Regions from separate parts of the Lachnoclostridium sp. Marseille-P6806 genome, predicted to be linked through region 1. Evidence: a T-box and tRNA genes for the amino acid it is inferred to sense, from the RefSeq annotation. Region 1 holds a T-box; the other holds one or more tRNA genes.
What was found. The T-box of region 1 lies ahead of ACESON_RS07115 (valine--tRNA ligase). A T-box ahead of a tRNA ligase gene usually reads a tRNA of that ligase, here a tRNA-Val.

Region 1 (9,927 bases):
TTATTAAAGGTCATAATCGCAAAGGCTGCCCCACAAAAACCGATTATGCAGACAAAAACCGTTTTCGCCCACTGCCATCCAGGAATTGGTTTTTTCGGCGGATGGTAGTCAATAATATACTCCACCTTCCCCACATTATTAACCTGAATGGAAGGATCCAGCTGTTCCAGACCAGCAATCACATCCAGTGCGCTTTCGATATAACAATGCTGGCCGTCCTCCCGAATGGATTTGATTTTCATCGCCCGGCATTTGCTCTGAATCACCGGGTTGCTGCAGTACACACTGCCTACATCCTTTACATAAACATCCTTTCGGTGCACCTGAGTCATTTCCCGCAGATTCAAATATACCGTATTTGAGGCGCTCATAGCTTATCCTCCAAAATCTCCAGCTTTACCAGAGTTCCCTCCGGTTCCGGTTCGGGTTTTTCCCAAAAAACCATCCACAGCACTGCCGCCAGGAGAATCAGGCACAATACTGCCGCTGCTGTTTTCTTTGATTTCCAGAATTCCATCATCTCTCACATCCTTTTCCAGCCTGGTATATCCGGCTTCTGCGCTTAGTATGGCTCATTCTAAGGTGAGATATTCCCGAAGCTGGCGAAGAATCTTTTTTTCCAGTCTGGAAACCTGAACCTGGGAAATCTTCAGATCCACAGCAATCCTGCTTTGTGTCTGATTATCAAAATACCTTCTGACAATAATATCCCTTTCCTTTTCATCCAGTCTTTTTAAAAGCTGGCAGAGCACCAGCTGATTCATCATCTGCTCCTGCTCCTCCCTCTCATCCCGGATCCGATCCATCAGACAGAGATTGGGATCATCTCCGTTTCCAATGGTTTTGTAAAGAGACTCCACCTCTGCTCCTGCCTCTAAGGATGCGGCGATTTCCTCCCTGCTGACTCCCATACGTGAAGAAATTTCCTCCAGCCCCGGCTCCCGCCCCAGTTCCAGAGTCATGGCTTCCCGAACAGCCCGCACACGATTTCCCAGCTCTTTTACAGACCGGCTCACCTTCAGCATTCCATCATCTCTCAGAAAACGCTTGATTTCACCTGTAATCATAGGCACTGCGTAGGTAGAAAATTTTACATCAAATTCCAGATTAAATTTATCTATTGCCTTCAGCAGCCCAATACATCCAATCTGAAACAGATCCTCTGGATCGCAGCCGCGGTTTCCAAAATGGCGAACCGTACTCCAGACAAGTCCCACATTATCAAGAACCAGCTTATCTCTGGCCTGCTGATCACCCTCATGGGCCTTTCTGATTAAATTTGTCAATTCTTCCATGGCCTCACCTGCCGATTTTCTTTTTCATTACTACCAGCGTTCCGGTTCCCACCTCTGACTCCACAAAAACATGATCCATAAATGCCTCCATAAAAGAAAATCCCATTCCGGAGCGTTCTCCTGTCTGATCCGTGGTATACATGGGTTCCCGCGCCTTTTCTACATCTGCAATTCCCATTCCTCTGTCACGAACTCTTACTGTGAGCTCCTGTCCGTCAATTTCTGCCTCCAGGAGAATTATTCCCTCCCCTCCTTTGTAACCGTGAATCACTGCATTGGTTACCGCCTCAGAAACAGCCGTTTTGACATCGTCAACCTCTTCGAGAGTAGGATTCAGCCGACTCATAAAAACAGCCACAACCACTCTTGCAAATTCTTCATTCTGTGACAGGCTTTCCAGTTCCATTCGAAAGCGTTCCATATTCGTATCCTCCCTTTTTATCCGGCAATTGCCTCTTCTTTTGAATCAAAATTCTCCATCAGACGGTGGATTCCCCCAATTGCCAGAATCCGTCCTATCTGAGCATTCACTCCATACAGAGTTACCTTTCCTCCGCTGCCTGCCATCTGTTTATACCTGTTTAGCAAAATTCCGATTCCCGAAGAATCCATAAACTCCGTTCTGGAAAAATCAAATACCACCTTGCTGATATAGTTTTCTGAAAAAAGAAGATCCGTCTCATATTTCAGATTCCTGCAGTTGTGGTGATCTAACTCCCTGGGAAGATGAATAATCAGAATCTGTCCCCTTGTCTCGTAAGTGAATGTCTGCCCTGCTGCCATCATAAAATCCTCCTTTTTGATTTTTGAAACATTCCTGCAAAATGAAAAAGAATGTGCCAAGGCCCACCCTCGCAAAGCTTTCTCTGCCATAAAAAGAATAGTCCTATGACAGAACAGCAAAAAAAGACACGACAGAATCATTTTCTTTTTTCTGTCGTGTCTTTTTATTTTTCCTTCTTCTGTACTTCCGGATAATCTTAATATCCTCTGCGCACTTTGGAATCCTCCATAAACTCGCTGTCCGGATAATTCATAATAATTTCTCCGAAATATTCATTAGCCTTGTCCTTATCTCCAGCCGCCTCATAGGCCAGTCCCAGCTTGTAAATAACTTCTGCATTGCCGGGATGTATCTGCAGGCTTCTGTTATAATAATCAATTGCCTGGGAAGCTCCGGCACCGGACTCCTGGCTCATGGCCTCATCTCCCATAGAAAGAAGCGTCTTCCAGCCATTTTCACTCATATCCTGCTGAATCCAGGCCACGGTCTGGTTCAAAACCCCATCTGTCAGAACACTCATATCCATACTGGTATAAAGCACAGCTGCGGTTTTTGCATCCTCTGCCCGATAAGCCTCCAAAAGCTTCACCATATTCTGATACTGGCTGATCACGCCTCCGCTGTCTGCCTCCATCGCCTCCAGGCTGCCCTCTGCAGCTTCCTGAGCCTTCTTTGCGTCCTCAAGCTGCTGCATCAGCGAATCGATTTCCAGGCTTTTTTGATTGATTTGCTCCAGATTTGCCAGCTGCTCCTTGTTATGCAAGGCATTCATTGCCTCCTGCTTTGCCGGCATAATCAGGAAATACACCACTGCCACACCCAGAATCAGTCCCACAAGAATGTTCATCACAGACTGCCATCCTGTATTTTCCTTATAACTGGGCGGGATAATAATATCATCGTCCTGCATCTGCCTGTGGGAAAATGCATTTTTCAGCTTTCGCTTTTCTACCTCAGCCTTACCCGTATTATGCTTGGCAACTGCCATATATCTCTGAGCCGTAGGATTGTAGCAATCCACCTTCAGAACCTGATACAGACATCGCCCTGCCTTAATATAGTCCTCATGGCGGATATATAACAGAGCAAGAAGCTCCTGAGCCTTTACATAATTGGGAAAATCATCCAGCATCCGCATCAGAAGCAGAACTGCCAGATCCTCATTTTCATTCTGCGCATATACTAACGCCTGGTTGTACTTTTTTGCCGCCTGATCTGCTGTTTCCAGATAGCCTCCGGATCCCTGAACCCGCTGCAGATATTCTTCTGCCAGATTATCCTGCTCCTGCAAATTCAGACTGATAACCCACTGGCACAGGGCTGAGCCGGCTTCTCCAATCTCCAGATAAATCAGTCCCAGAAGATTGCGGGCATCGGTCTGAAATTTATCAAATCTAAGGCTTTTTTTCAGGGCGGCTGCCGCGCCAGTCAGATCTCTCTGCCGTGCCAGAGCCAACCCCTGGTTGTAGTAGGCATTGGCTATCCGGCGGTTTTTCCATTCTCTGTTCATTCTTTTCCGCTCTGCTCCGTGCCGTTTTTCAAAAATTCCACCATTAAATCCGTCATATCCGTCAGATCCTCCCGGACAATGGCTTCCTCAACCTCTCCGACCTCCATGCTTGGCTTAAAACGGGTAATCTCTTCTTCAAAATCCAGCATCGCATCTTCCTCCTTATGAGTTTCTGCAGGAAAGCGCTGCCTCAATCTCCCCAATCAAATAGAGGGAACCAACGGCAAACAGCCTGTCCTGCTCTCCTTTGTGCCGCAAAGCCGCATCCAGCGCCTCACGGACGTTCTCATACGTCTCTACCTGACTGCAGCCGTTCTTATAAAATAATTCTTTAAGAATAGCTGGTTCAAGCCCCCGGTCACTGTTTAAGTGTACCACAGTTACCCGGTCGATGGGAAGCCCTCTGCACAGCATTTCAATCATCTGTCCGTAATCCTTGTCCGAAACTGCTGCAAACAGAAGCTGCAGACCGCCCTGTCCCGTGGTGTCTGTTCCGGAAATCTTCCTTACTGCCTCAATAAACGCCTGAATCCCCCCTGGATTGTGAGCTCCATCCAGCCAGATTCCCGGTCCTATCTTCTGCATTCTGCCCTTCCAGCAGACAGAGGAGAGGCCTCTCTGGATGACCTGATCATCCACCCCCGGGATTTCCAGAACCTGAAGAAGCTTCACTGCCAGAGCTGCATTCATAGCCTGGTAGGGCGCGGCAAAATCCACCTGTCCGTAGGAATCCTCCCTGTCCAATCCATAAGCCTTAGAAGCCATCTCCTCTGCCCGTTTACAGATTACCGCAGAAGCCTCCGGCTGATTGGCATCATAGACCACAGGAATTCCTTTTTTAATGATTCCTGCCTTCTCTGATGCAATTTTTTCAATGGAATCGCCCAGGTACTGGGTATGCTCCAGACTGATTGAGGTAATGACGCAGCCCAGGGGGCGGCGAATTACATTCGTAGTATCCAGTCGTCCGCCCAGTCCCGTTTCCAGAATCACGTAATCCGGCTTCTGTTCCTGAAAAATAACCATAGCCATCAGAAACACAAATTCAAAAAAAGTCGGATGACAGTATCCCCGGCTGGTCATCATCTGAACAGCAGAAAGTACCTTCTGAAAGCTTCGTTCAAAAACCTCCTCTGACACCGGTATTCCGTCCAGCAAAAAACGCTCCCTTATGTCCACCAGGTGAGGAGAGACAAAGGTACCTACATGGTACCCTGCCTCTCTTAAAACAGATGTCAAATCAGCGCACACAGAGCCTTTTCCGTTCGTTCCTGCTACATGAATGATCTGCAGCTCCTCATCCGGATTTCCCAGCTCCTCCAGAAATGCCCTTACCTGTTCCAGTGTATTTTTCTTTTTTGTCCAAAAGGGAATATCGAGAAGATATTCCCGCGCATGTATTTCCATCATTTTATTTTATGCAAACCTGTCCCGGTTTATGACTGAAGCTGAGACAGCCGTTCTTCCACCTGACTCATCATCTGTGTGTACTTCTCAAGCTTTGCCTTTTCCTCATTGATCTTTGCCTCCGGAGCCTTGCTTACAAATTTTTCATTGTTCAGCATACCATTTACACGGGCCAGCTCCTTCACCAGACGCTCTTTTTCCTTGGTCAGACGCTCCAGCTCTTTCGCTACATCCACCAGCTCTGCGAAAGGCATATAAATAGCTGCCTGCGGAATCACTGCAGATACTGCATCTTCTCCGATACCATTTTTATCCTTCTGGAGAATTACCTCGCTGGCGTATCCCAGAGTTGCAAAGAACACCCGGCTATTTTCAAAAATATCAAGCAGCTGATCATTCTCAGAAACTACATATACCTTGGCCTTTTTGCTGGGCGGAACATTCATAGAGGTACGTACGTTTCGGATAGCACGAACTGCCTCCTTTATAGTTTCTACTGCATTTTCCTCAGAAGCAAAGTTCCATGCTTCCTGATATTCCGGCCATGCAGAAATCATAATAGATGGTTCCTCTTCCTGCAGGTTACAGAAAATCTCCTCTGTAATAAACGGCATATAGGGATGCAGAAGCTTCAGAGAACGAATCAGCACAGTCTTTAAGGTCCATACGGCTGCTGTATGAGTCTCATCCTCATCATTCCACAGGCGGGGCTTCACCATCTCAATGTACCAGTCGCAGAATTCCTCCCAGATAAAGTCATAAACCTTTTGAAGGGCAATTCCCAGCTCATACTTGTCCAGATTTTCTGTTACATCCTTAGCCAGAGTATTCACCTTGGAAAGAATCCACTTGTCAGCCATGGTTAAGGGAGCTGCATCCTTGCTTCCGTCTGCGCCCCATGCCAGATCATAGGCCTTCATTTTCTCCGGATCTGCCTTCTCCATATTCATCATAATGAAACGGGAAGCATTCCATACCTTATTTGCAAAGTTCCGGCTGTTCTCAACTCTCTCCCAGTAGAACCGCATATCATTGCCAGGTGCATTTCCCGTAATCAGTGTCATACGAAGAGCATCTGCGCCGTATTTATCAATTACCTCCAGAGGATCAATACCGTTGCCCAGAGATTTGCTCATCTTCCGTCCCTGGCTGTCACGCACCAGTCCGTGAATCAGAACGGTGTGGAACGGACATTTTCCTGTCTGCTCAATTCCAGAGAATACCATACGGATAACCCAGAAGAAAATAATATCATAACCGGTTACCAGTACATCTGTGGGATAGAAGTATTCCAGCTCCTGCGTTTTTTCCGGCCATCCCAGAGTAGAAAAAGGCCACAAAGCAGAGGAGAACCAGGTATCCAGAGTATCCTCATCCTGTTTAAAATGTGTGCAGCCGCATTTCGGACATTTTTCCGGCATGGACTTGGCTACTACAATTTCGCCGCATTCCTGACAGTAATAAGCCGGAATCCGGTGTCCCCACCACAGCTGACGGGAAATACACCAGTCGCGGATTCCCTCCAGCCAGTGAAGATACGTTTTCCCAAAGCTTTCCGGAACAAACTTCAGCTCACCGCTCTTTAATGCCGCAATCGCCGGCTTTGCCATCTCCTCCATCCGTACAAACCACTGCTGCTTCACCATAGGCTCAACTGTGGTCTTACAGCGATCATGAGTTCCCACGTTGTGAGAATGAGGAACTACCTTAACTAACAGGCCCTGCTCCTTTAAATCCTCCACCATGGCTTTTCTGGCCTCATACCGATCCATTCCGTCATACTTACTGCCCGGACAGCGAATAGTTGCATCATCATTCATAATGCAGATCTCCGGAAGATTGTGGCGGCGTCCCACCTCAAAGTCATTGGGGTCATGCGCCGGAGTAATCTTTACACATCCGGTTCCAAACTCCTTATCTACATAAGCATCTGCAACAACCGGAATCTGACGATCTGTCAGCGGCAGCTTTAACATTTTTCCAACCAGATCCTGGTAACGCTCATCCTCCGGATTTACAGCAACAGCCGTGTCTCCCAGCAGAGTCTCTGGACGGGTGGTAGCAATCTCTACAAAACGTCCCTCCTCTCCTGCAATGGGATAATTAATATGCCAGAAAAAGCCGTCCTGCTCCTGATGCTCAACCTCTGCATCAGAAATAGAAGTCTGGCACACGGGACACCAGTTAATAATCCGGGAACCCTTATAAATGTATCCCTTCTCATACAGCTTGCAGAATACCTCTAAAACAGCGTCGGAACAGCCCTCATCCATCGTAAATCTCTCTCTGTCCCAATCCGCAGAGGAGCCCAGCTTGTGCAGCTGATTAATAATCCGGGTACCGTACTCTTTTCTCCAGTCCCAGCATTTTTCCAGGAAGCCTTCCCGTCCCAGATCCTGCTTGTCAATGCCTTCATTTTTTAATTTGTCAATGACCTTTACCTCAGTTGCAATGGCTGCGTGGTCGGTACCAGGCTGCCACAGCGCCTCATAGCCCTGCATTCTCTTATACCGGGTCAGAATATCCTGCATGGTATTGTCCAGAGCGTGACCCATATGAAGCTGTCCGGTAATATTGGGCGGAGGCATAACAATCGTAAAGGGTTTCTTTCCTTCACGTTTTCCCCGCTCTGCATCTGCATGAAAATATTTGTTGTCCAGCCATTTCTGATAAAGCTTTTCCTCGATCGCCGAGGGATTGTAGGTTTTTTCCAGTTCCTTCATGGTCTTTTCCTTTCTTTCTGTGTTTACTTCAAAATCCTGAGCGATTTTCATCTCAGAGGAAAACAGTTCTCCTCTCAAGACTGTAAAAAGGGCTTTTCTGCATTTCCTGTAAATTTCCTATGAAATCAAAAAAGCCCTCTATGCAGAATTCTGCATAAAGGGCGGAGCTTCATTTTCCGCGGTACCACCTTTATTTATCACTTAAATCACCTTAACGCGGTTTCTACGGAGAATCCTACCTGCCTTCTGCTTCTCAGACTCCCGGCTCCAAAGCTACCTTCCGCGCGTGCCCTCTCAAACCGCCTTTCAGCCAGTGAACGGTTCTCTCTGTCAGCAGCATCCGCCGTACTCCTCTTCTTCTCAGCCTTTCATATAGACTCTATCATAAATTTTTCACTTCGTTTTGTCAAGCAAAATCTCCGGCTTCCTGGGCAGTCGGGGCAACAGTTCAGCCATGTATCTTCTTGCCCGCTTACAGCAGACAAGAAGCGTCGGGCGTCCGCCCTTAAATCATTCCCCTGTATTCCTGCTTCCAATTATGAAGAAGCTCTGATTCTTTTTCCCGACGCACTTCCTCATCCTGCCCGAAAATTTCCTCCATCTGTTTTACCGCCTCCGACTGTACTGCCTGTTCTCTGGCCTCATCCATAGACTGATCCCACTGGCTGAGCTTTTCCTCTGTAATCAGAGCACGAAGTCTCTCTCCCAGCTTCAGTCCCCGCTCCAGCTTTGTCAGCCAGTACATCTGCTTTAAAATCTGCTCCTCAGGGGCACGGGAATAGGCATAGCTATACGCCTCAAAGGCCCTTTTTGTCTGAAACATCCGGGCGTAGCAGGAACCCAGGTTATTCCAGATCCGTCCCAGAAACAAGTCATCTACATATTCGTCCCTTGGAAACTCCAGAAGCTCCCGGTAAAGATTCAGGGCTCTGCCGTACTGACGCATGGAAAACAGCTCATCAGCCAGCAGCTTTTTAAACTCTGCCGGATGCTTTTTCCTAAGAGCCGTCAGCTGCTGCCGGTAATGACTGATTTCACCGGGCCTATAATAATCACATTCCTGGAGAATCAGAATCAAAGCCTCATCTGAATCTTCTCCGCTTTTCAGCCACCGTTCTACCTTCAGAGCCAGAAAACCCTGATTCAGCTCCTCTCTCATAAATTCCAGAAGACCTTCTCCCACAAAGTCCTCCATCACCAGAAGGGGATAATGGTATATCACATAAGAAAGCTCCTGCGAGGAATAAATTCGAATCCCAAGTGCTTCCACATAATAGGGACGTTTTACATTTTCCTGCCTGCAAAGCAATAAACTCATAACATAACCTCTTGTCTAATCTGGATATCAGAGGAGGGATAAATTTCTCCAAATCCCTGATCCAGAATTCTCACATCCATCGTCCTCTCGTCAAGGAATGAAATTTTCACACGAACCTTTGTCGTCCGCTCCGGCCGTTTTGGAAATCCCTCCAGGCGAATAGAAACCTCTCTGCGCCGCTTGGCATCTAAGGGTGTAACCACCAGATCCACCGTATCCTGATGCTCCGGAATCACATCCACCACAGCCTCCTGCTCGTACCAGTTATCTCCTGCGGCAGCCAGAACCACAGAAGTCTCCTGACCTCTGTAAATCACATTCATGGAAACGGTAGATTTTAACCGGCCGTCACAGATCATCGTATAGGGAAATGCTGTTTTCTGCCGGGTCAGATCAAGGGCGCGGCAAGCCGCTCCCTTGGAGAACACGGCCAGCTCCATATACACTCTCCGCTTGGTACATAAAAGCTTCATAAACTCGTCTGCCCAGCTTCTGTCCTCAAAGCCTTTTCCCATAAGAAAGACAGAGGAATAATTTTTGTTCTGCATCAGTCTGGATGCACAGGAACAGAGAATCCTGTCTGCCAGCTTGGCGCCGGAATCATTTTTTAAAATATCCAGATTAAAGCTCTCATCCATCCGTTCCTGTTCAGCAATTACCGTAGTATTTTTCAGACCTCTCTGAACCTTCATTTCATAATAGCGAAGCCCCTCTGCTGAGAGATCAAACATTCCCACAGTTCCGTTCCAGATTTCTTTTCTCTGGCTGAGGATATAATAAATATAGCTTTCCGAATGGCTGATAATGTGAATCCGTTCTCTTGAAACTCCCAGCGTCTCTCCACATGCATAAAGAGCCTCTGACAGCCTCTGATTCATTTTTTTCACGGT
Region 2 (9,927 bases), on a different contig from region 1:
AAGTAGGATTATATAAAACATAGGAGGTTTCAGGTATGAAATTAGCAAAAGTAGTGTTAGTAACAGCAATATGTTCTGTCTCATTATCCGTAACCGCATTTGCAGGAACGTGGAAAACAGGTGCAAATGAAAATGCAAATCGCTGGTGGTATGATAACGGAAATGGAACATATGCCAAGGATGGTTGGAATTGGATTGATGGAAATAGTGATGGAATAGCAGAGTGCTATTATTTTGATGCGGATGGTTGGATGTTAGTAAATACAACAACTCCAGATGGCTATCAAGTAAATGAAAATGGTGCATGGATAGAAAATAATATTATAAAGACATCTGATTTAGGACAAAAAAACAGCAACGCAAATACATCAATAATGCCTAACGAAGGTCTATATCTATATTACAAAGCAGATATATTTGACGAGAACTCTCAGACATTGGCATGTAGTGGTCAAGTGTATGATGGAACAAGTGATTCACTGAATCAAATTTTGGAGAATGACCGATATCCATATCAGCTCTTGGCAGACCCTAAGTGGGAATTATGTGTAACAGATGTAACTGAAAATAGTTTTATGCTGCGTGATGCTGAAGATTTACCCAATGGAGGAATCTTTACAAAAGACGGGAATAAATGGGTAAATTCCTTCAATCGAACCTATGAAGATTGGTCTAAACAAGATAATTTAATTGATATTCCAGTTGAAAATAGAGACCCTGATGAATATTATGAAATTATTGACGAAAATACTTTTATTTATCACAATACATACTCCGTTATAGATACAGAAACGGGAATTCCCACGGGACAATTATACACAGAAATCAGAACCTACAAGAGAGCAGAATAAAAATGTATTATCAAGAGGTTGATGGACACAAGAGTCTATCAACCTCGTTTGGTATTATGGGTTATTCTCAGCCATACAAAAATCTGTCAAGAACAGGCTTTCGTTTGTAATCACAAATTCTTGACAGATTTTTCTCATAATTCACTAAATATTGAAAAATAGGTTTGAGTACCTTTTTGAGTACCTTGATACGTGAGGACGTGCAAATCCTTTCTTTTCTAAGTATTTGTGAGAGACTATGAGAGTTCGAATCTCCCTTCCGCTATTTATAATCCCTTGAGTTATTCGGGGGATTTTTTTGTATTACAGGAAAGAGTGTTCTATGATAGAACCAGAGAAAAAGGCTTATAAAAAGTTCAGAATAAAAAATAAAAGTTCGGAATAAAAAAATAAATTGCTTGACAATCGGCACAATAAAGGTTATACTGTCTAGGCAGCCTTGAGTGAGACATCACTTAAGACACTGGATATGGGGTCTTAGCTCAGCTGGGAGAGCATCTGCCTTACAAGCAGAGGGTCATAGGTTCGAGCCCTATAGGCCCCATACCTTAACTGAATATGGCGGAATAGCTCAGTTGGCTAGAGCATACGGTTCATACCCGTAGTGTCGAGAGTTCGAATCTCCCTTCCGCTACTTGAATCCCTTGAGTTGTTCAAGGGATTTTTTGTGTCATAGGAAAGTTTGTCCTATGACATAAAAACGCTCCGCGAGGATCACCATGGGTTGGAAGAGAATTTGGCTGATGAGACGACCCGCCGTAGGCGGAGAAGCTCGCAGGTACGTAGCTTTCTTATATAAAAAAGTATTTCGTTTGCAGAAATTGCCATATGGTGGATGTTTATTTTTAAGAAAAATTACATAGATTAGATAGAAAAATTTTATTGTACTCTGTTCTCGGGTGTGCTATAATCCGAAAAAACAAGTTGATTAGGCAGAAAGGAGAGTCAAGTGAAAACATTGTTAAAAAAGTATGGGCATGTATGGGTGCTGTCATACGCCTTTCTGTACCTGCCGTGGTTTCTTTATCTGGAGCAGACTGTGACGGGAGATTATGCGGTGATGCATACAGCTTTGGATGATTATATTCCATTTAACGAATATTTTATTATTCCCTATCTGTTCTGGTTTGTTTATGTGGCAGGGGCAATTGCGTATTTCTTTTTTACAAACAGGCAGGATTATTACAGACTGTGCGGTTTTTTGTTTGTGGGAATGACCATCAGTCTGATTATCTGTACCTTTTTTCCAAATGGAACAGATCTTCGGATAGAGGTAGATCCCCAGAAGAATTTCTGCAGCTGGCTGGTTTCCATGCTTCATGTGGCAGATACCTCTACCAATGTATTTCCCAGTATCCATGTATACAATTCTGTGGCCGTTCACTGTTCTGTGATGAACAGTGCAGCTTTGCGGGATAAAGTATGGCTGAGGCGGGGGTCCTTTGTGACTATGGTTCTGATTTGTATGTCTACTGTGGTTTTAAAGCAGCATTCCGTACTGGATGTGGTAGGCGCGCTGATTCTGGCATATCTGATGTATCCTCTGGTGTACGAGACAGATTATGCGGCTGCAAGAAAAACCGCGGGACAGAAAGTAATAAGCTGAATATTTAAAAACAGGAAAGGCTGTAGGACAGAAAATGGTTCTGCGGCTTTTTTCTTTCAAAAAAGAGTTTATATAAATTTTCTTAGTTGTTTTCCGGATTTTATGTTATACTCTATTATAGTATACAGTGGGAGGTTTTCCATGTACTATTTTATCGTGAATCCGGACGCACATTGCGGACAGGGCGAAAAAATATGGAGAAGACTGGAACGCAGGCTTTTGCGGTCCGGAACAGAATATCAGGTGTTGATGACAGAAGCCAGAGGAGATGCCTGCCGTTTTGCAGAGGAGCTTTCCAGAAACTGCAGAGAGCCGCGGACAATTGTGATTGTAGGCGGGGATGGAACGGTGAATGAGGTGATCAACGGGCTTTCTTTCAGCAGCAGGATTACAGTCGGCTACATTCCTATGGGAATGGGCAATGATTTATCCAGAGGGCTGAAGCTGCCGAGAAGTCCCTACAGATGTCTGAAGCGGATTATGAATCCCAGACAGTTTGTAGAGCTGGATTATGGCATTCTGTCTTATGAGCTGGAAGAACCAGTCCATCGCCGTTTTGCAGTCAGCAGCGGAATTGGGCTGGACGGGGCAGTCTGCCACAACATTTTGACTATGGGCAGAAAAACTAGGCGGATTGTTGGAAGCTTTGGACGGATGTTTTATATCCTTATGGGGTTAAAGCAGCTGCTTGTGACAAAGCCTGCATCTGGCTATCTTTTGCTGGACGGAGTGAGGCGGGTGGAATTTAATCATATTTATTTTATATCATCCCACATTCACCCCTATGAAGGGGGCGGATTTCAGTTTGCTCCCAGGGCAGATTCCTCAAATGGAGAGCTGGAGATCTGTGTTGTTCATGGTACGTCCAGACTTCGGCTTCTTCCGGTTCTGACAGATGCCTGGTTCCGAAAAATCGGCCGTCACAGAGGCGTAAGGTTTTTCCGGTGCAAGGAGGCGCAGATCCATGTAAACAGACCGCTTCCGGTTCATGCAGACGGAGAGAGCTGTTGCTGCCAGACAGATATTCACCTGCGGTGTGTTTCCAGAAAGCTGCGGTTTATTGTCTGAGGAAAGAAATTAAAAAAGGAGAATATCATTATGAGAATCGGACAGGGATATGATGTCCATAAGCTGACAGAAGGGCGGAAGCTGATTCTGGGAGGCGTAGACATTCCCTATGAAAAGGGGCTGGCAGGCCATTCTGACGCGGATGTTCTGGTTCATGCCATTATGGATGCGCTGCTGGGAGCAGCGGCGCTGGGAGATATTGGACAGCATTTTCCGGATACAGATCCGGCATATAAGGGAATATCCAGCATGAAGCTGCTGGAAAAGGTAGGGGAATTGTTGGAGGAATCCGGGTATGCAGTGGAGAATATTGATTCTACCATTATTGCTCAGAGACCGAAGCTGGCGGCCTTCCGCCCGCAGATGGCAGAAAACATCGCTCATGCGCTTCACCTGGAGACGAATCAGGTCAGCGTAAAGGCAACTACTGAAGAGGGGCTTGGATTTACCGGATCAGGAGAAGGCATTGCTGCCCAGGCTGTGGCGCTTCTGTCCCATATGCGGGATTTTGTCAATGACAGCCGGACTTTAGGAGGCGGCTGCTCAGGCTGCTGTCAGGAAGCGTAGCCATTAATTGTGGTAGCAGGCTGGTTTCATCAGGGGAAAGAAGGCTGATGGCAGCGCTGGAGCATTGGCGAAAGCCATAAAAAGCAAGGGAGAAAAATTTTAGGAAAGGAAAAACGAGGATATGTACCAGATGTGTACCTATTTTTCGTGAAAGCAATCAGTATTATGAAAATATTTAATACCTTATCCAGAAGAAAAGAAGAGTTTGTTCCGCTGACACCGGGACAGGTAAAGATGTATGTGTGTGGACCAACGGTTTATAATTTCATCCACATTGGAAATGCCCGTCCCATGATTGTGTTTGATACAGTACGGCGGTATTTTGAATATAAGGGATATGAGGTGAACTTTGTATCCAATTTTACCGATGTGGATGATAAGATTATCAAGAAGGCCATTGAAGAGGGCGTGGATGCAGATACTATTTCCAGCCGGTATATTGCAGAGTGCAAAAAGGATATGGCTGATATGAACGTTAAGCCGGCCACGGTTCATCCTCAGGCAACCCAGGAAATCTGCGGTATGCTGGAGATGATCCAGACACTGATTGACAAGGGCCATGCTTATGTGGCAAAGGACGGTACTGTATATTTCCGTACATCCTCTTTTGCAGATTATGGCAAGCTGTCTCATAAGAATCTGGATGAGCTTCAGTCAGGATTCCGTGAACTGAAGGTAACTGGTGAGGATGATAAAGAGGATCCGTCTGATTTCGTGCTTTGGAAGCCGAAAAAAGAGGGTGAGCCTTACTGGGAGTCTCCCTGGTGCCAGGGACGGCCGGGCTGGCATATTGAATGCTCTGTGATGTCTAAAAAATATCTGGGAGATCAGATTGATATCCATGCAGGCGGTGAGGATCTGATTTTCCCCCATCATGAAAATGAGATTGCACAGTCTGAGGCAGCCAATGAAAAGCCGTTTGCCACCTACTGGATGCACAATGGCTTCCTGAATATTGACAATAAAAAGATGTCCAAATCTCTTGGAAATTTCTTTACAGTCCGTGAAATTGGTGAAAAATACGATCTCCAGGTGCTTCGGTTCTTTATGCTGAGCGCCCATTACCGCAGCCCTCTGAATTTCAGTGCAGATTTGATGGAAGCATCGAAAAACAGTTTGGAGCGGATTTTGACAGCAATGGATCGTCTCAGAGATCTGGATGGAAAGGCTTCCGGAGATGTGCTGACAGAGAAAGAACAGGCAGATGTGGCAGCTGCAAAAGAGCTGATTGCTAAGTATGAGGCTGCCATGGATGATGACTTCAATACAGCAGATGCAGTTTCTGCAGTATTTGAGCTGGTTAAGTTAAGCAACAGCACAGCCTGTGAAACCAGCAGCAAAGCATATGTGGATTATCTGAAAGACACCATTGCAAGGCTCTGCGATGTTCTGGGAATTATCACAGAGCGGAAGGCTGATGCTTTGGAAGCGGAGATTGAAGAGATGATTGCTGCCAGACAGCAGGCCAGAAAGGAAAGAAATTTTGCTCTTGCCGACGAGATTCGTCAGAAGCTTCTGGATATGGGCATTATTCTGGAGGATACCAGAGAGGGTGTGAAATGGAAGAGAGCATAAAGATTCCATCTCTGATGAAGGAAGCGCTCCAGTTGGAGCCTATAGATGTGTGCAGCTATTCTCCTCTGGCTCTGGCCTATATGGGAGACGCAGTGTACGAGGTTCTCATTCGTACAAGAGTGATGAACCGGGGCAGTATGCAGGTGAATAAGATGCATAAAAAAAGCGCCAGTCTGGTGAAGGCGGAGGCGCAGGCCAGGATGATACAGGCGCTTCAGGAGGAGCTGACAGAGGAAGAAACAGCTGTCTATAAACGGGGGCGCAATGCCCATTCCGCTTCATCTGCCAAGAATGCGTCTATTCGGGATTACAGAATGGCTACAGGATTTGAGGCCTTGGTTGGATACCTGTATCTGACCGGGCAGTATGAGCGGCTTTTAAAGCTGGTACATGACGGATTAGAGAGGATTGGAGAATTTTCATGAGATACGAAGAACTGACCATAGAGGGGCGCAATGCAGTAATGGAAGCATTCCGCTCCGGAAAAACCATTGACAAGCTGTTTGTTCAGGACGGATGCAAGGACGGGCCGGTTCAGAGCATTGTCAGAGAGGCAAGAAAGCACGATGCTATTATTTCTTTTGTACCGAGAGAACGTCTGGATCAGATGTCGGAAACAGGAAAGCATCAGGGTGTGATTGCCTATGCGGCAGCCTATGAGTATGCCCAGGTAGAAGATATGCTGGAGGCAGCCAGAGAAAAGGGAGAACCGCCCTTCCTCTTCCTGCTGGATGGAATTGAGGATCCGCACAATCTGGGAGCTATTATCCGTACTGCCAATCTGGCAGGGGCGCATGGCGTGATTATTCCCAAGCATCGGGCGTCCGGACTGACAGCTACTGTAGCCAGAACCTCAGCAGGGGCGTTAAATTATACGCCTGTGGCCAAGGTGACAAACCTGGGAAGCACCATCGAGGAATTGAAAAAGCAGGGAATGTGGTTTGTCTGCGCAGACATGGGCGGAGAAATGATGTACCGCATGAATCTGAAAGGGCCTATCGGTCTTGTTATTGGAAATGAGGGAAGTGGAGTCAGCAGACTGGTACGGGAAAAATGTGATATGACGGCATCGATTCCTATGAAGGGAGATATTGATTCCCTGAATGCCTCTGTTGCTGCCGGTGTTCTTGCTTATGAGATTGTCCGGCAGAGAATCATGGGATAGAGGTGCAGTAAGCAGTACAACAGGATAGAGTTTTTGGAAGCCGGGCAGTGAGGCAGTAAAAGGAGTATGATAAGTATGAAAAAGCATAGAGTTTTTTTTCTGGCCGCAGCAGCAGGCGCAGTTCTGTGCCTTTGTCAGGGACCGCAGTCACAGGCATGGGCGCAGGTTCGGACACCCCAGGCAGCAGGAACGGCAGTCTATGGCAACGGGATTGCTGTTCTGGATGCTTCTAATGCAGGGGAAGGCTACTGTATGATCCGCTATACCGGCGGAGTTCCGAAAATCAAGGTTCAGATTTCCAATGGAGCAGTGATTTATACTTATGATCTGAATGCAAGAAATGCCTATGAGGTTTTTCCTTTTTCTGAGGGAAACGGCAGCTATTCCGTGAAGGTTTTTGAACAGGTATCAGGGAATCAGTATTCTCAGGTTATGAGCCAGAATGTCAATGTATCTTTGAAGGATGAATTTTCGCCGTTTCTGTATCCAAATCAGTATGTAAATTTTACAGAAAACAGTGCGGCCGTTTCTCTGGCACAGCAGGTAACATCAGGCGCAGTTGATGAGATTGGGAAGGTAAAGGCCGTTTATGAATATGTTGTTGGGAATATGAATTATGACTATGCAAAGGCTCAGTCTGTCCAGTCTGGCTATCTTCCCAATGTGGATCAGGTGCTGGCATCAAAAACAGGAATTTGTTTTGACTATGCAGCAGTTATGACAGCCATGCTCCGTTCTCAGGATATTCCGACGAAGCTTGTTGTAGGATATACAGGGGACGTATATCATGCATGGGTGGATGTTTATATTAAGGAAATGGGCTGGGTGGACAATTTCATTTATTTTGACGGAGTCAGCTGGAAACTGATGGATCCCACTTTTGCCTCTTCTGGTGGAAATACGGACGCAGTGAAGCAATATATCGGAGATGGAGCTAATTACCGAAGTAAATATTCCTATTAGAGGTGACTGGGGATGGAAGAGAAGAAAAAGAAAAAGAGCGGAATTTATTCAGCAGGGAACCTGTCGGCATTTTGCCTGCAGGTTTCTCTGCTTTTATCATCAGCAGTTCCTCTGGATGAGGGGCTTTCTGTTATGGCAGAGGATGCCCGTACCCAGGAGGAAAAGAAGCTGCTTCAGGGGCTTGCTGAGGATGTGGAGCTGGGAGAACCCCTGTTTTCGGCTTTGGAACGGACAGGAGAGTTTCCTTCCTATGTAGTGAAAATGGCAAAGCTGGGACATCAGACAGGGACCCTGGATCAGATGATGAAGGATTTGTCTGTGTATTATGAAAAGGAATTTCAGCTTATGCGGAGTATTCAGAATGCACTTACCTATCCTGTGATAATGGTTTTTATGCTGCTTACAGTCCTGTTTGTGCTGTTTACCAAGGTAATGCCGGTATTTGAAGGAGTGTATGAGCAGCTGGGGGCACAGATGTCACCTTTATCCCAGACAGCCATTCGTTTTGGAGGAATTTTCAGCGGTGGGGCACTGATTCTTTCCGGGATAGCAGCGGCGGCTGCTCTGGCAGTATGGACGGCTTCCAGATTTGGAAAAACATTCCGTCTGGCAGAAAAACTGACAGAGAGTATGAAACGAAGGAGCAGACTGGCTTTGGCCGTGGCGGGACGCCGGTTTACATCCGTTCTGGCTCTGACTCTCCGCAGCGGTATGGAGCTGGAAAAAGGAATGGAGTTGGCGGGAGAACTGGTTGAGAACAGTCTGGTGGAAGAAAAACTGAAGGAATGCGCGGAGGATTTGGAATGCGGAGCAGGATATTATGAGGCAATGAAGAAAACAGGTCTTTTCAGCGGATTTCATATTCAGATGATACGGGTAGGTGCAAGAAGCGGAAGTCTGGATCAGGTGATGGAGAAGCTGTCCGATGATTATGAAAAAGAGGCGGAGACAGCGATTGATACCATGGTTGCCAGATTTGAACCGACGATGGTAGCGGTACTGGCAGTGGCAGTAGGACTGGTACTGTTGTCTGTTATGCTTCCGCTGGCGGGAGTTTTGTCAGCCATCGGTTAGGAGATGCCATGAGAAAAAAATGTGATTTTAAAATGTGGTTCAGCCTGACAGGCTCTGTGGCCGTGGTACTGGCAGCGGCAGCCCTTATGACAGCAGGAGTATCACAGTTATCCCGCAGAACAGAGGAAGAGGGGGCCCGGAATCTGGTTCAGGCAGTGCGCAGAGCCTCGGTTCAGTGCTATGCCATAGAGGGGAGATATCCGCCAAGTGTAGAATATCTGGAGGAAAATTATGGGATAGCTATTGACCGTGAGCGTTATCATGTGTTTTATGAAGGCTTTGCGTCTAATATAATGCCGGATATTACAGTGTTTCCGGTGTCTGAGCTGGAAGAACAGGGGGAGTAGCAGATGAACCAGAAAAAGAAAACTGCAGGAGCAAGTGTGAATCTGCTGTTTACTATGCTGCTGTTTCTTGTGTTTTTGCTTTGCGCTTTGTTTACCGTTCTTTTTGGAAGCAGAGTTTATGAAAATATCAGCAGCCGGTCAGAGAATAAGGATACGGGAAGCGTAGCTCTGCACTATATTGCCAATAAGGTGCGTCAGGGAGACCGAGAAGGAGCAGTCGATGTGATTGATGTAGACGGAACTCCGGTTCTGGAATTGATTCAGAGCGCAGGCCAGGTGGATTATTATACCTGGATTTACTATCGGGACGGCAGTATCCGTGAACTGTTTACCAGAGAAGGAACAGAGCTGGGGCTGGATGATGGACTGGAAATTATGGAGTGCAGCGGACTTCGCCTCTCGAAAGAAGGATCCCTGATAGAGGCGGAAACTCTGGGAGAAGGAGGCGGACGGATGGTTCTCTCTGTCAGAAGCGGAGGTTTCGCTTATGAATAAAAAGAATAGTTCCGGCTCAGGAATGTTTATGCTGGAGATGATTATGGCAGTCTTCTTTTTCCTGCTCTGCTCTGGCATCTGTGTCATGGCTTTTGTGAAAGCAGATCGTATGAGTCACTTGGCTCAGGACACAAACCAGGCTGTGATGATAGCAGAAAGCATGGCGGAAACATGGAAAGTCGGGGGAAAAGAGCTTCTGGAGGAAAAGACAGGAGC

Region 2: it has a tRNA-Val gene. The T-box ahead of ACESON_RS07115 (valine--tRNA ligase) is inferred to sense a tRNA for this amino acid. The anticodon was not compared.

The regions. Positions count from the first base shown of each region.
Region 1 is NZ_CAXSLG010000004.1:203,289-213,215, reverse strand. It holds gene ACESON_RS07155 (stage V sporulation protein AA) at 1-371, opposite strand, end outside; gene ACESON_RS07150 (hypothetical protein) at 368-520, opposite strand; gene ACESON_RS07145 (SigF/SigG family RNA polymerase sporulation sigma factor) at 573-1,295, opposite strand; gene spoIIAB (anti-sigma F factor) at 1,300-1,716, opposite strand; gene ACESON_RS07135 (anti-sigma factor antagonist) at 1,734-2,081, opposite strand; gene ACESON_RS07130 (tetratricopeptide repeat protein) at 2,276-3,589, opposite strand; gene ACESON_RS07125 (hypothetical protein) at 3,586-3,738, opposite strand; gene ACESON_RS07120 (folylpolyglutamate synthase/dihydrofolate synthase family protein) at 3,752-4,999, opposite strand; gene ACESON_RS07115 (valine--tRNA ligase) at 5,026-7,719, opposite strand; T-box leader at 7,874-8,090, opposite strand; gene ACESON_RS07110 (hypothetical protein) at 8,225-9,037, opposite strand; gene ACESON_RS07105 (DUF5716 family protein) at 9,034-9,927, opposite strand, start outside.
Region 2 is NZ_CAXSLG010000008.1:157,198-167,124, forward strand. It holds gene ACESON_RS11890 (hypothetical protein) at 36-851, shown strand; tRNA gene ACESON_RS11895 (tRNA-Val) at 1,323-1,395, shown strand; tRNA gene ACESON_RS11900 (tRNA-Met) at 1,412-1,485, shown strand; gene ACESON_RS11905 (phosphatase PAP2 family protein) at 1,801-2,457, shown strand; gene ACESON_RS11910 (diacylglycerol kinase family protein) at 2,599-3,525, shown strand; gene ispF (2-C-methyl-D-erythritol 2,4-cyclodiphosphate synthase) at 3,556-4,092, shown strand; gene cysS (cysteine--tRNA ligase) at 4,258-5,667, shown strand; gene ACESON_RS11925 (ribonuclease III domain-containing protein) at 5,652-6,092, shown strand; gene rlmB (23S rRNA (guanosine(2251)-2'-O)-methyltransferase RlmB) at 6,089-6,832, shown strand; gene ACESON_RS11935 (transglutaminase domain-containing protein) at 6,899-7,795, shown strand; gene ACESON_RS11940 (type II secretion system F family protein) at 7,808-8,869, shown strand; gene ACESON_RS11945 (hypothetical protein) at 8,878-9,216, shown strand; gene ACESON_RS11950 (DUF4860 domain-containing protein) at 9,220-9,711, shown strand; gene ACESON_RS11955 (hypothetical protein) at 9,704-9,927, shown strand, end outside.